Regions from separate parts of the Bradyrhizobium sp. Ash2021 genome, predicted to be linked through region 2. Evidence: riboswitches for the same ligand, from Rfam matches in the RefSeq annotation. Region 2 holds a riboswitch; the other holds the start of a gene.

Region 1 (6,280 bases), 3.0 Mb from region 2:
CGCGGCGTTCGGCGAATTCCATGACATCGACCGCCTGCATCGCCCGCAGCACCGCCTCGGCGTCTTTGGGCGACAATCTCGCCGGATCGGTGGCGCCATGCGGATAGCGGCCGAGCGCGACGATATCGCGCGCCGGCAGCGGCCAATGCACGATGTGTCCCTGCGGCAAATAGGCAAAACGTTTGGCGCGCTCGCGCAACGGCAACGACGACAGCGCATCGCCGCCGACACGGATGGTGCCGTCGGACGGCAACAATCCCGCCAGCGCGCGCAGCAGCGTGGTCTTGCCGGCGCCGTTCGACCCGACCAGTGCGACCAGATGCCCTGACGACAGCGACAGCGAAACATCCCTGAGCACCGACCGGCCGGCCAGCGCCACATTCAAATTCTCGGCTGACAGCAGCGTCACAGGATGCCTCCGCCGAGTGCGCGGCGTTCGCGCATGATCAGGTAGAGGAAGAATGGCACGCCGATGATGGAGGTCAGCACGCCGACCTTGATGTCGCTTGTCGATGGAATGATGCGCACGGCGATATCGGCCGCGAGCAGCAGCGCCGCGCCAGTGAATGCACTCGGCACCAACAGCCGCGCCGGATCATGCCCGATCAGCGGCCGCATCAGATGCGGCGCGACGAGGCCGATGAAGCCGATCGTGCCGGACACCGCGACCGCGCCGCCGACCCCGAGGGCGACGCCGAGAATCACCAACAGCCGCAGGCGGGCGACATCGACACCGAGGCTTTGTGCGGTTTCCTCGCCGAGCGTAAGGGCGCGGAAAGCGCGGCGCTGGCTGAGCAGGATGACCGCGCCCGCGACGATGAAGGGCAGCGCCAGCATGACGTGCTCAAAACTGCGGTCCTCCAGCGAGCCGAGCAGCCAGAACGCGATTTCGAGCACCACAAAGGGATTGCTGGAGAGATTCATCACCAGCGCGGTTGCAGCGCCCGCCAGGCTCGAGATCGCGAGCCCCGCGAGGATCAGGATCAATAGCCCGGCGTTGCGGCCGGCGATCGCAAGCAACGCGAATACCGAGCCGAACGCGGCGATGACGGCCACGACCGGCAGCGCGTAGGAGCGCACCTCGGCCAGCCCCAGCGCAATCACCAGCACGGCGCCGAACGCCGCCGATTGCGGCGCGCCGAACAGCGAGGGCGAGGCGAGGGGATTGCGCAGCAATCCCTGCAGCGCCGCGCCCGACAATCCCAGGATGGCGCCGATCGCCAGCGCCAAAATCGTGCGTGGCAGGCGAATTTCGCGCACGATCACCTGCGCCACGTCGCTGCCGCCGCCGAACAGCGCTTCGACCACGGCGACCGGCGACAGCCGTACCGCTCCGGTGCCGAGCGAGACCAGCACCAGCAATGCCACAAGCGCGACAAGCGCCGCCGTTGCGCCAAAGCGCCGGCGCGCGGCAGCCGCGTTTACAGCGATTACGGCCTCAACACCCATCCATCGTCCTCGAACAGCCTCGCCTGCGCGGAACGAGTTCGCCAGGCAAGACTGCTCATGCGGCAAAAAGGGCGCACCCGTCCAGTGACGATTGCGGGCGCCGAATGATGGATTGACTCCGATCTCGACAAACTTCTACCGTAATTCCCGACGGTTCCTTGAGCCAGGGATCAAAAGGGAATGCGGTGCGGGGAAATCTCCCCAATTCCGCGGCTGCCCCCGCAACTGTAAGCGGTGAATCTTTCGTCACATGCCACTGGGAATCTCGGTCCTGGGAAGGCGACGAAGGGTATCGACCCGCAAGTCAGGAGACCTGCCGTCAGCCGTGGTCACACGCGAAGATGTCGGTCGGGGAGTACAGACATTAGCTTCACCAGGCTTGCGAGAGCACCGGTGAGACTTGGTTCGCTGTGACGTGCCACTGACGTCATACCGAGGTCTGAACCATGTCTTGCTCCATTACCGTCGCCAATCGGCGGCGTTTTCTGCTCGCCTGCAGCTTTCTCGTGCCCTTATTGTTTGCGGCCAGTTCCGGCGCGCAAGCACAGCAACCCGCCTCCGCCGATTCGTTGCCGCCGATCGAGATCAGCCCACCCGTCGACCAGAATCGAACCCGGGCGCAGCCGACCTACGATGAAAGCGGCGGTCCGCGCCGCGCAGCGCCCAACACGGCGCCGACGGGCAACACTGCTCCGCCGGGCACCGGCTCGAATTCCTCGACGCTGGCGTCACCCGGCGACGGAAACGGCGGCCGGCAATTTGCCGGCATCGTCGGCACTGCGTCGAACGTCATTACCGCGGACGACATCTCACATTCGCCGGCGCAAACCCTGCAGGAAATCATCGCGCAGGTGCCCGGTGTGCAACTGCACTCCTTCTACGGCGGCGTGAACGGCGCCGGCACAGCGGTGGACTTGCGCGGATTCGGCGCCTTCGCCACACCCAACACGCTCGTGCTGCTCAACGGACGGCGATTGAACGACATCGACCTCGGCGCGGTCGACTTTTCGACCATCCCGCGCGATTCGATCGAACGCATCGAAATCATCCCCGGCAACAGCGGCGCCGTGCTCTACGGCGACAACGCGATCGGCGGCGTCATCAATGTCGTGACAAAAACCGGCGTCGGCGGCCCTCCGGTCGCGATTCGCGGCGAAGCCGGGGTCGGCTCCTTCAACAGCCGCATGGCATCGGTCTCGGCCGCCACCAATTCAGGGCCATGGTCGACCTCGTTCTATGGCAACGGCTTCAAGTCCGACGGCTATCGCGACAACAACGCGCTGGATCAGCGCAACGGCATCGGCAACCTCAACTACACGACGCCCGACCTGAAGGCGTTTCTGACGGTGACCGGTGACGATCAAAAGCTGGGATTCCCCGGCACAAGGCTGGTGGATCCGTCGATCGGCCTCAACGAGTTGGTCACCGATCGAAAGGGCACAGCGACCCCGTTCGACTACGGCAACAAGCAGGGCAAGAGCGCTACTGCCGGCTTCACCAAGACCATGTGGAACGGCGTCGATCTCATCGTCGACGGTGGCTATCGGCAAAAGGACACCCAGGGCGCATTCTTCGGCCCCGACCCGGGCCTCAGCTTCTTTTCCAACTATGTCGACGCGCGATTGAAACAGTGGTCGATCACGCCGCGCGTGAGCATCAAGAACACGATTTTCGACATGCCGTCCGCAGCCCTCACCGGCATCGATTACTACGATGCGGTCTATCATCAGGATCAGAGCGCCCTGAGGGGCATGGCGCCGATCCACATGTTCGACATCAACCAGAAGTCGCTGGCCGGTTACTGGCAGCAGACCATCGGCCTGTTGCCGACCACCGATTTCTCATATGGCGGTCGCGTGCAGAACACCCATGTCGACGCACGAGATATTTTCGATCCGTTCGCGTCGCCGTTCGCTTTCAGCGCCCAGGCACTTCCGCTCTACAGCGACGAAACGAACTATGCCTTGCATCTCGGCATCGAGCATCGCTTCGACAACGTATTCTCGGTGTTCGGCCGTGCGGCGCATGCGTTCCGCACGCCCAATGTCGACGAGCGCGTTGCGTCGGGGCCGGCCTTCGATGCCTTCTTCAATCCGATCCCGCAGAACTTCCAGTTGAAGACCCAGACGTCGGAGGACGTCGAAGGCGGTTTCCGGGTCAAGACCAACATTTTCCAGATGCAATCCAGCGTCTACCTGATGAACCTCCAGAACGAGATCCATTTCGACCCGATCAACTTCTTCAACTACAATCTCGATCCGACAAGGCGTTACGGTTCCGAGACCAGCGCCTCGGTGCGGGTCAGCGACAGCGTGTTGCTGCGTGGCGGCATGGCCTACACCCGCGCCGTGTTCCGCGAGGGACCGTTCGCCGGCAATGACATCCCGCTGGTGTCCCGCTACACCGCCAATGCCGGCGTGACCTGGAACATCTGGCAGAATTACCTGGTCTTCGACGCGACGTTGCGCGGCTGGAGTTCGCGCATCATGGACAACGACCAGCCCAACCTGCAGACCCGCATTCCTGCCGACGCGACCGCCGACCTCAAGCTGAGCGGGCAGTATGAGCACTTCTTCTGGTCGCTCAGCGTCAACAACGTCCTCAACGCGCTGTACTACGACTACGCGGTGGCGAGTTCGTTCACGGCCGGGCGTTTTGCCGCCTATCCGCTACCGGGCCGCACCTACATGGTGAAGGCCGGCGCCACGTTCTAACCCCGACAGCCGGTTCGGAGCCCGCTCCGGAGCGGCTTTTCCTGGCTTGACGAAATGTGCTGCAGCGCCACAGGACCATCCGAAAGGCGGCGGCGCCGGGGCCGGCTTTCACCATGATGGCCGATTCGGCGCGATAACGCGGCTTTTGCGGGCGAAAAGAACCCCCTCAGCGCAGCGATCCATGGTAATACCGCCGAAACATCGCCCGGCGATATTCGTCGCGATTCCAGAGGTATATGATGAACGATGAGCCGAAAAGCGCCGCCGAAATGAAAGAGCTTCGGCTGAACCGGAAGCGCACCCAGGAAGTCGAGGGCATCAAGGCGATGGCCGAAATCGCAGCGGCTGATATCGCCATTCGAAAGCGGACCGAGACGTTGCGCGCACTCCGATTGGCCAAGGAAGCCGCCGACCTCGCCAACCCGCCCGAGCCGAAGGTCAAAGCCAAGGCCAAGGCCAAAAATCCCGTGAAGACTCCAGCCAGGATTGCAGCCAAGACCGTGAAAAAGGCTGACGTGACATGACAAAGGAAGATCGCGACCGCGCCCAGGCGCGGCTCGACAAACAAACCAGGGCGGCCCAGGACGCGAGGTCCGGCAAAGCGGACCGGGACTCGGCCAGCAAGGCCGTGCTCGACAACATGGCGAAGCTGAAGGCGTTGCGGCTTGCCCGCGAAGCGGCCGAGCCGCCACGTCCGGCCGCCGCACCGAAGAGGGCGGCCGCCAAGTCGAAGAAATCCAGCGGCGAGAAAGCCCCGGCGCTGACGGATTGGCTGGCCAGCCAGCAGAGCGGCGGTCGCCGTACCTGAATGCAAGCGCGCGCGGTTCTGCCCGGGTTAGAACCGCGACGCTGTGTGCTTCGACGTATTTCTTGGACGTGTTTTCGGTAGCTCTACGCCGGTGCCGGCCACTCGATCATCGATCGCGTCTTGGTCTCGGCGTCATAGACCTGCACCTGAAGCATCTGGAACTTGTTCTTCAGGGCCATGCCCGCCTCCTCGGCAGCTTCGACGGTGTCGTGATGCGACTTGAAATGGCCGTCGACGACCAGCGAGTATCCGCTGGTCGGCGCCTTGTCGGCGCGAATGATTTTGCGTGGCTGCACTTCTTCAGCCTCGATCTTCGGCTTCTTCATGCTGGATGCTGGCTCCGTGTTAGGCCCGTTTTGGAGCGTACTCCGCAAAAAGGGCAGGAAAGATCGTTCGACCGGCGCTAATATGCCGTTCAAACCCGGTCAGATTGAGGTCATACGTCATTCTGACAGAATACCTAGTGTTTTCGAGCGAATCGGCTATTCGAACAAACCGCCGATCGATCCGGCGAAAAGGAACAATATGGGTGGAATCGGCAGGAGGAGCGAACCTCCGAAGCAAGGCGACGACAAACCGAAGAAACCGCCGCCACCTCCGGTCGAGGATGACGAGATCGAGGATGGCGACATCGCCACGCCGAAGCGCGATCGCAGCGGCAACGACGACGAGCCGTTGTAGATTCCGACGCGGCGATTTGCCCGTGCGCGTTCACGTGTCGGCGTGCACCACTTTCGATGCCGCCGGTTCATTCCACATCGCAAGCAGCGCCACGAAAAGTGCGCCCGTGACGAGGGTGCTTAAGGGAAGGCCCAGCATGTTCCGGCCGGCGACGAAGTCGCCGGCCGTGGTGCCTGCGGCTCTGACGGCTACGATCGTCATCCAGTAATACGGCAGCGATCGAAGCAATCCATTACGGGCTGTCGCAAACAGCAACGCCAGAACCGGAACGAGCAGCAGTGACGCGCCACCGTCTCCGAGACGCAGGTCATGCGAGCAGTAGTCGCCGATCACCGTGCCGAGGCTGCCGGCAATGAACATGCTGATCCAATAACCCAGATCGGCACGAAGCGTCGTATCCCCGCCTTTGCCCGACGTCTGGCGCCAGGCGAATTGCCAGCTTGCGAAAACCGCCACAGCCAGAATCGCAGCGAGTCCGGCAATGACGAATGGCCGCGGCAGTTTCAAGTCACCGCAGGCGAAGTCGGCGAAATTTGTCGCCCCGGTCCGGACGATGATAACGGCCGTCCAATAGTAAACCTGATGGATGGACCGGTCGAAGCGCTCGCTGACGACGACGACGACGAGC
Region 2 (6,280 bases):
ATGTCGGGACGAGACTGGGAAGAAGCTGGATCAAGGCCTGCGTGCCCGATGCGGCGGCGATCATCCCGGGATAGGGGACGCGATACCTCGCCGCTGCCGCGGCCAGCAGCGCTTCCTCTTCAGAGCGCGCCGGCAGGCGCGACCAGATTTCCGCCGGTAGATTGGGAATCGGGAAGGGGATTGGATTAATGCCGGTGGAAAGATCGATCCACGGCTCCGGCGCGCCGGGATACCGTTCTCGTGCAGCGTCCAAATCGCCGCCATGCGAGATAGGTTCCGCGGTCGCAGGCCGCATGATAGGCAGGGCCCTTGCACTACCCAAATGTTCCGGATCACGCATGTTCACTGAACTCGCTCTCACTGCGCTCGCTATCGAAGCCGCTTTCGGATTTCCGGACGTCCTCTATCGCAGGATCGGCCATCCCGTAGGCTGGATTGGAGTGCTGATAGCATGGTGCGACCGTGCCTGGAACCGCCGTGAGTTCTCGTTTGAGCGCCGGCGTATGCTTGGCGTTGGAACGCTGCTCTTGCTGCTCGCCGTCAGCGGTTTCTCAGCGACGGTCATCTTCCTGCTGGCGCAGCACTTTCTTGCAGGCTTCGCAACGACGCTGGTTTGCGGAGCCGTCGCCAGCCCGCTGCTCGCCCAACGCAGCCTTGATGCGCATGTCCTGGCCGTTGCCGATGCGCTGGAGCAAGAGGGGATCGAGGCAGGCCGTCGTGCCGTGTCGATGATTGTCGGGCGCGACACCGCAGCCCTGGACGAAGCCGGTGTCAGCCGTGCCGCGATCGAAAGCCTGGCGGAAAATTTTTCCGACGGCGTCGTGACGCCGCTGTTCTGGCTCCTGGTTGCGGGATTGCCCGGCGTTTTCAGCTACAAGGCGATCAATACCGCCGACAGCATGATCGGCCACAAATCCGATCGCTATCTCGCCTTCGGCTGGGCGTCGGCGCGCGTGGACGATCTCGTCAATCTGCCCGCATCGCGTCTCTCCGCGCTGTGGCTGGTGCTGGCCGCGGCGGCCTTATCCGGACTTTCTTCCCGAGGCGCGATCGCGACCGTGCGGCGCGATGCGGACGGGCACCGCTCGCCGAATGCAGGATGGCCCGAGGCCGCTGTGGCGGGAGCGCTGGGTTTGAGGCTGGCCGGGCCACGTGCCTATGACGGCGCGATGGCCGACGACCATTGGATCGGCGATGGCCGTGAGACCGCCTGTGCCGGGGACATTCGCCTGGCTCTCAGGCAATACCGGGCCGCCTGCGTCATTCAATTTGCGTGTGTCGCGGGCCTCGCCGCCGCTATGACGCTGCTTTGAGATTGGGCGCGCGTGCGAGTTCAAGCAGGCGGTTGCAGTCGATGTGTCGCTCGATGTGATCAGCCAGTCGATCGAGGGTCGCATCGACGTCGGTTTCGTAGGCGAGACCGGAAGCTTGATTTGCAACGCGGTGCAGCCAGTGGTCGCGCTGCCGGTCGTCGGAAAAGAGCCCATGCACGTAGCAGCCGGCGATGCGGCCCGTGCCGTCGACCGCCCCTTCCGCTCGTCCGTCTGCGAAATGCAGTAGCGGTTTGGCGCACTCCATCCCGGTCGTGCGTCCGACGTGCATTTCGTAGCCCTTGAAGGGCGCGCTCCCGTCGGCACTCTCGCCGAAGATTTCGACGAGCATCTTGTCGCCCTGAAGCACCGTCTCGACATCCAGCAGTCCAAGACCGGCAACGGAACCGGCAGGTCCCTCGATTCCGTCGGGATCCGAAATATGCGTGCCGAGCATCTGATACCCGCCACAAATCCCGAGCACATGACCACCACGCCGCACATGCGCCTTGAGGTCCGTGTCCCATCCGGTTTTGAGCAGCACGGCGAGGTCGGCCATGGTGGCCTTCGAGCCTGGCAGGATGACCAGCGCGGCGTCGCCGGGAATGGGCTCTCCAGGTCGGATGAAGACGAGATCGACGCCGGGTTCAAGGCGCAGCGGATCAAAATCGTCGAAGTTCGAGATGCGGGAATAAGCAAGCACGACGATCAAGCTGCGGTCGCCACCGCCGCGAGCCCGGCCAGTCCCGAGTCCGAGCGCGTCTTCCGCCGGCAGCCTGTACGCCAGGTCGAAAAACGGCACGAGACCGAGCGGCTGCCAGCCGGTGTGTCGTGCGATCGTTGCCATCCCATCGCTGAACAGCGACGGATCGCCGCGAAATTTGTTGACGATAAAGCCGGCTATCATCGCGGCGTCCTCGGCGGCGATGACGGCCTTGGTACCAACGAGGCTGGCGATAACGCCGCCCCGGTCGATATCGCCGACCAGCACAACGGGCACGCCGGCCGCTCGTGCAAAGCCCATATTGGCTATGTCGGCGGCTCTCAGGTTCACTTCAGAGGCCGAACCCGCGCCTTCGACCAGCACGAGGTCGGCCTCGCCTGCAATGTGGCGCAGGCTTTCGAGCACGGCGCCAAGAAGTCCGGGCTTCATGGCCTGATATTCGCGCCCCCTGGCGTTGCCGACGACGCGGCCCTGTACGACCACCTGCGACCCGGTTTCACTCTGCGGCTTTAGCAGCACCGGGTTCATGTGCACGCTCGGTTGCACACGGGCAGCCCGCGCCTGCAGCGCCTGCGCGCGCCCGATCTCGCCACCATCAGCGGTAACGGCGGCATTATTGGACATGTTCTGCGGCTTGAACGGTCTCACCCGCAAGCCGCGATTGGCGAACGCGCGCGCCAATCCCGCAACCAGCAGCGACTTGCCGACATCCGAGCCTGTACCCTGCAGCATGATCGCGCGCGCAGGCATCAAAATTCAATGCCTGGCTGTGCTTTGACGCCGGCCGCAAAATGATGCTTCACGGCCACCATCTCGGTCACGAGGTCGGCTGCTTCGATCAATTCAGGCTTGGCGTTGCGGCCGGTGACGACGACGTGCAGGTCAGGCCGCCGGTTCGCGAACGCTGCAAGCACCTGGCCGAGGTCGATGTGCTCGTAACGCAAGGAGATATTGAGCTCGTCGAGGACCAGTAATTTGATGGAGGGATCTTCCATCAGCTCGGTCGCCCTGGCCCATGCGCGCTCAGCGGCAGCGACATCGCGCGCGCGATCCTGAGTTTCCCAGGTAAAGCCTTCGCCCATGGTGTGCCACCTGACCTGATCGCCAAAGCGCTCGATCGCGGTACGCTCGCCCGACTGCCAGGCTCCCTTGCCGAACTGCACCACGCCGCACTGAAAACCGCGCCCGATCGCGCGCAGCAGGAGGCCGAAGGCCGCGGTCGATTTGCCCTTGCCCTTGCCGGTGTGGACAATGAGCAGCCCCTTCTCGATGGTCTTTCCGGCAACCTCGGCGTCCTGGGCTGCCTTGCGGTTGGCCATCTTGGCCTTGTGGCGCGCTTCATCGTTGGTTTCGGCTGTCATGATAAAACGTTCCTCACATCGACTTATTTCAGGATGAGCGGCAATCCCGCTGCAATCAGGACAGCGCGGTCGGCGATGGCCGCAACCTCCATATTAGCGCGGCCTTGAGCGTCGCGGAATTTCCGCGCCAGCACGTTATCGGGAACGATTCCACAGCCGACTTCATTGGAGACGATGACAATTGGGCCGCTGGCCTTGCTCAACGCCGCGACAAGCCGCTGCAGCTCGGCGATCGAATCCTGACCGGCCAGCATGACATTGCTGAGCCAGAGCGTGAGACAATCGATCAGGACGGCCTGTCCCGTGCCGCCATGCGCTTGGATCGCTGCAGCCAAGTCCAACGGCGCATCGACCGTGCGCCACCTGCGATCACGCCGGTGCCGGTGCTCGGCAATCCGCGCCGTCATCTCGTCATCATGTGCCTCAGCGGTGGCGACGTAGACCCAGGGCGGGGCGCAGCCCGTCACCAACCCCTCGGCATATCGGCTCTTTCCCGAGCGCGCGCCGCCGAGAACGAAGGTCAGACGAGGCAGGGGAGGAACGCTCATGATCCGCGAATTCGATTGACGGGGGTTGATCCTTGCCCTTATCAATCGGGCGACGGTTCCCCGCAAGGGGATTGAATGGGAATGCGGTAAGGGGTCATCAGGCCCCAAATCCGCGGCTGCCCCCGCAACTGTAGTCGGTGAGCTGAAGGCCAACACACCACTGGGAAACCGGGAAGGTGGCCTGACGCTGAGACCCGAGAGCCAGGAGACCTGCCGTCGAGAATGCTGTTATCCGGCTCATCGCGCGGGGCGTCGCGATGGTCACAGGAAGGCTCACGAGCCGACGATGAATCTCGTCGCGACTGGGCTCCGTCGGAAGCGGCACCAAGCCAGGGCGCACGAAGCCCATGACGACGGAGGTCCGCGATGACAACTTTGCTCAATCGACCAGGCGTGCTTGCAGCGAGTCCCGTCATTGCCCCCATCGGCGCTGTGACCGCTGCCGCCATTGGCTTCCCGAGCTGAACGCGGGAAGCCGATGACCAATTTGATCGATACCGCGGCCTTGCCGCCCCCGAGCGCCTCAAAGCTGTTTGTCTGCATCACGTGCCGTCTCAATGGCGAGACGACCGAGGATCAGCAGCCGCGCCCCGGCGCGCGTCTGATAGGGATCCTGTCGCAGCTCATCGAGGATGGCCAGCAAGAGATCGAGATTGTGCCTGTCGAGTGCCTGTCAAACTGCACGCGCGGTTGCACGGTGGCGGTTTCGGGACCCGGCAAATGGACTTACGTGCTTGGCGCACTCGACCCCGAGCAGCATGCCGATGACATCGTTCGGTTTGCGCGGCTTCACCATGCCCATGCCGAAGGGCTGCCGGTCTGGCGCGAACGCCCGGTCCACATCCGCAAGAACACGATTGCGCGAGTTCCGCCGCTCCCGGTCTAGCGAACAGAAATTTGAAGGAAGATTGCTGATGACATCCCTAGCCAAAGTTCCCTGCACGATCATCACGGGCTTCCTCGGCGCCGGCAAGACAACACTCGTTCGCCATGTTCTTGAAAATGCCGGCGGGCGCCGCCTTGCGGTGATCGTCAATGAATTCGGCGACATCGGCATCGACGGCGAGATTTTGAAGAGCTGCGGCATCGAGAGCTGCCCGGAAGACCGCATCGTGGAGTTATCCAACGGTTGCATCTGTTGCACGGTGGCGGACGATTTCGTTCCCGCCCTCAAACGTCTGCTCGATCATCCGGTTCCGCCGGAGCACATCGTGATCGAAACCTCCGGCCTCGCGCTTCCCAAACCGCTGGTGCAGGCCTTCAATTGGCCGGAGATCGCCTCGCGCGTGACGGTCGATGGCGTGGTCGCCGTCGTCGACGGCGCCGCCGTTGCCGCCGGACGGTTCGTCGACGATCCGGATGCCGTCAGCCGGCAGCGCGCGCAGGACACAGCGCTCGATCACGACAATCCACTCGAAGAAGTCTACGAGGATCAGCTTCTCTGCGCTGATCTCATTGTCCTGAACAAGGCCGATCTGATGTCGGTGGAAGAACGGGGCCGGGTGGTCGGCGAGATCGGACGGGTGATTTCCAGGTCGGTCAAGATCGTCGAGGTGGAAAGCGGCCGCGTGTCGCCCGCTATCCTGCTGGGACTCGGCGTTGCCACGGAAGATGATATTGCCAACCGGTTCTCCCACCACGATGCCGAAGCCGAGCACGACCACGACGATTTCGAGTCCTTTGTCATCGATCTCCGGCGTTTCGAAACCCCGCAAACCCTGGTTCAGAAAATTGCCGAGGCGGCGGCGGCGCATGACATCCTTCGCGTCAAGGGCTTTGTGGAGATTCTTGACAAGCCGATGCGTCTGCTGATTCAGGGGGTCGGATCCCGCATCCAGCACCGGTTCGATCGCGCATGGCAAAAGAACGAGGAGCGAAGCAGCCGTCTGGTCGTCATCGGCCAGAAGGGGCTCGACGCCGCAGCGATTCGAAACCTGATCCTGGGTTGATTCCGCATGCATCTGCTGGCGACCAACGTTGCGAAACTGGACGAGGCGGAAGCCGCGGTCGATCTCGAACAGTCGCCAGCCGATGTCGTGGTGCTGTCCTTCGCGGACAGCGACCTGTCCGCTCTGGCCGCCGCCTGGCAGTCGGATGCCGAGGTACTCCCTGCGTTGCGGCTTGCAAGCCTCAAAAAACTGAAGCACCCGATGTCCGTGGACCTCTATGTCGAGCGCGTCGTCGCGCATGCACGGATGGTCATCGTGCGCTGTCTCGGCGGTTTCGAATACTGGCGGTATGGACTGGAAATCATCGCTTCGATCGCGCGCAGTAACGGCATTCTGTTTGCCGCCTTGCCCGGCGACGTTCGCCCCGATTCCCGGTTGGCCGAAATCT

Evidence for each region. Region 2 has a riboswitch for cobalamin ahead of NL528_RS17935 (DUF1636 domain-containing protein). Riboswitches for the same ligand answer to the same signal wherever they lie in the genome.
Region 1: it holds a riboswitch for cobalamin, as region 2 does, so the genes downstream of both, NL528_RS03810 (TonB-dependent receptor) here and NL528_RS17935 (DUF1636 domain-containing protein) in region 2, are expected to answer to the same signal.

What each region holds. Positions count from the first base shown of each region.
Region 1 covers NZ_CP100604.1:819,013-825,292, reverse strand. The annotation lists gene NL528_RS03820 (ABC transporter ATP-binding protein) at 1-409, opposite strand, end outside; gene NL528_RS03815 (iron ABC transporter permease) at 406-1,449, opposite strand; cobalamin riboswitch at 1,584-1,785, shown strand; gene NL528_RS03810 (TonB-dependent receptor) at 1,896-4,163, shown strand; gene NL528_RS03805 (hypothetical protein) at 4,403-4,687, shown strand; gene NL528_RS03800 (hypothetical protein) at 4,684-4,971, shown strand; gene NL528_RS03795 (hypothetical protein) at 5,055-5,297, opposite strand; gene NL528_RS03790 (hypothetical protein) at 5,296-5,652, shown strand; gene NL528_RS03785 (hypothetical protein) at 5,683-6,280, opposite strand, start outside.
Region 2 covers NZ_CP100604.1:3,786,267-3,792,546, forward strand. The annotation lists gene cobD (threonine-phosphate decarboxylase CobD) at 1-340, opposite strand, end outside; gene cbiB (adenosylcobinamide-phosphate synthase CbiB) at 339-1,313, shown strand; gene NL528_RS17920 (cobyric acid synthase) at 1,297-2,784, opposite strand; gene cobO (cob(I)yrinic acid a,c-diamide adenosyltransferase) at 2,784-3,395, opposite strand; gene cobU (bifunctional adenosylcobinamide kinase/adenosylcobinamide-phosphate guanylyltransferase) at 3,419-3,943, opposite strand; cobalamin riboswitch at 3,980-4,176, shown strand; gene NL528_RS17935 (DUF1636 domain-containing protein) at 4,422-4,829, shown strand; gene cobW (cobalamin biosynthesis protein CobW) at 4,858-5,892, shown strand; gene cobN (cobaltochelatase subunit CobN) at 5,899-6,280, shown strand, end outside.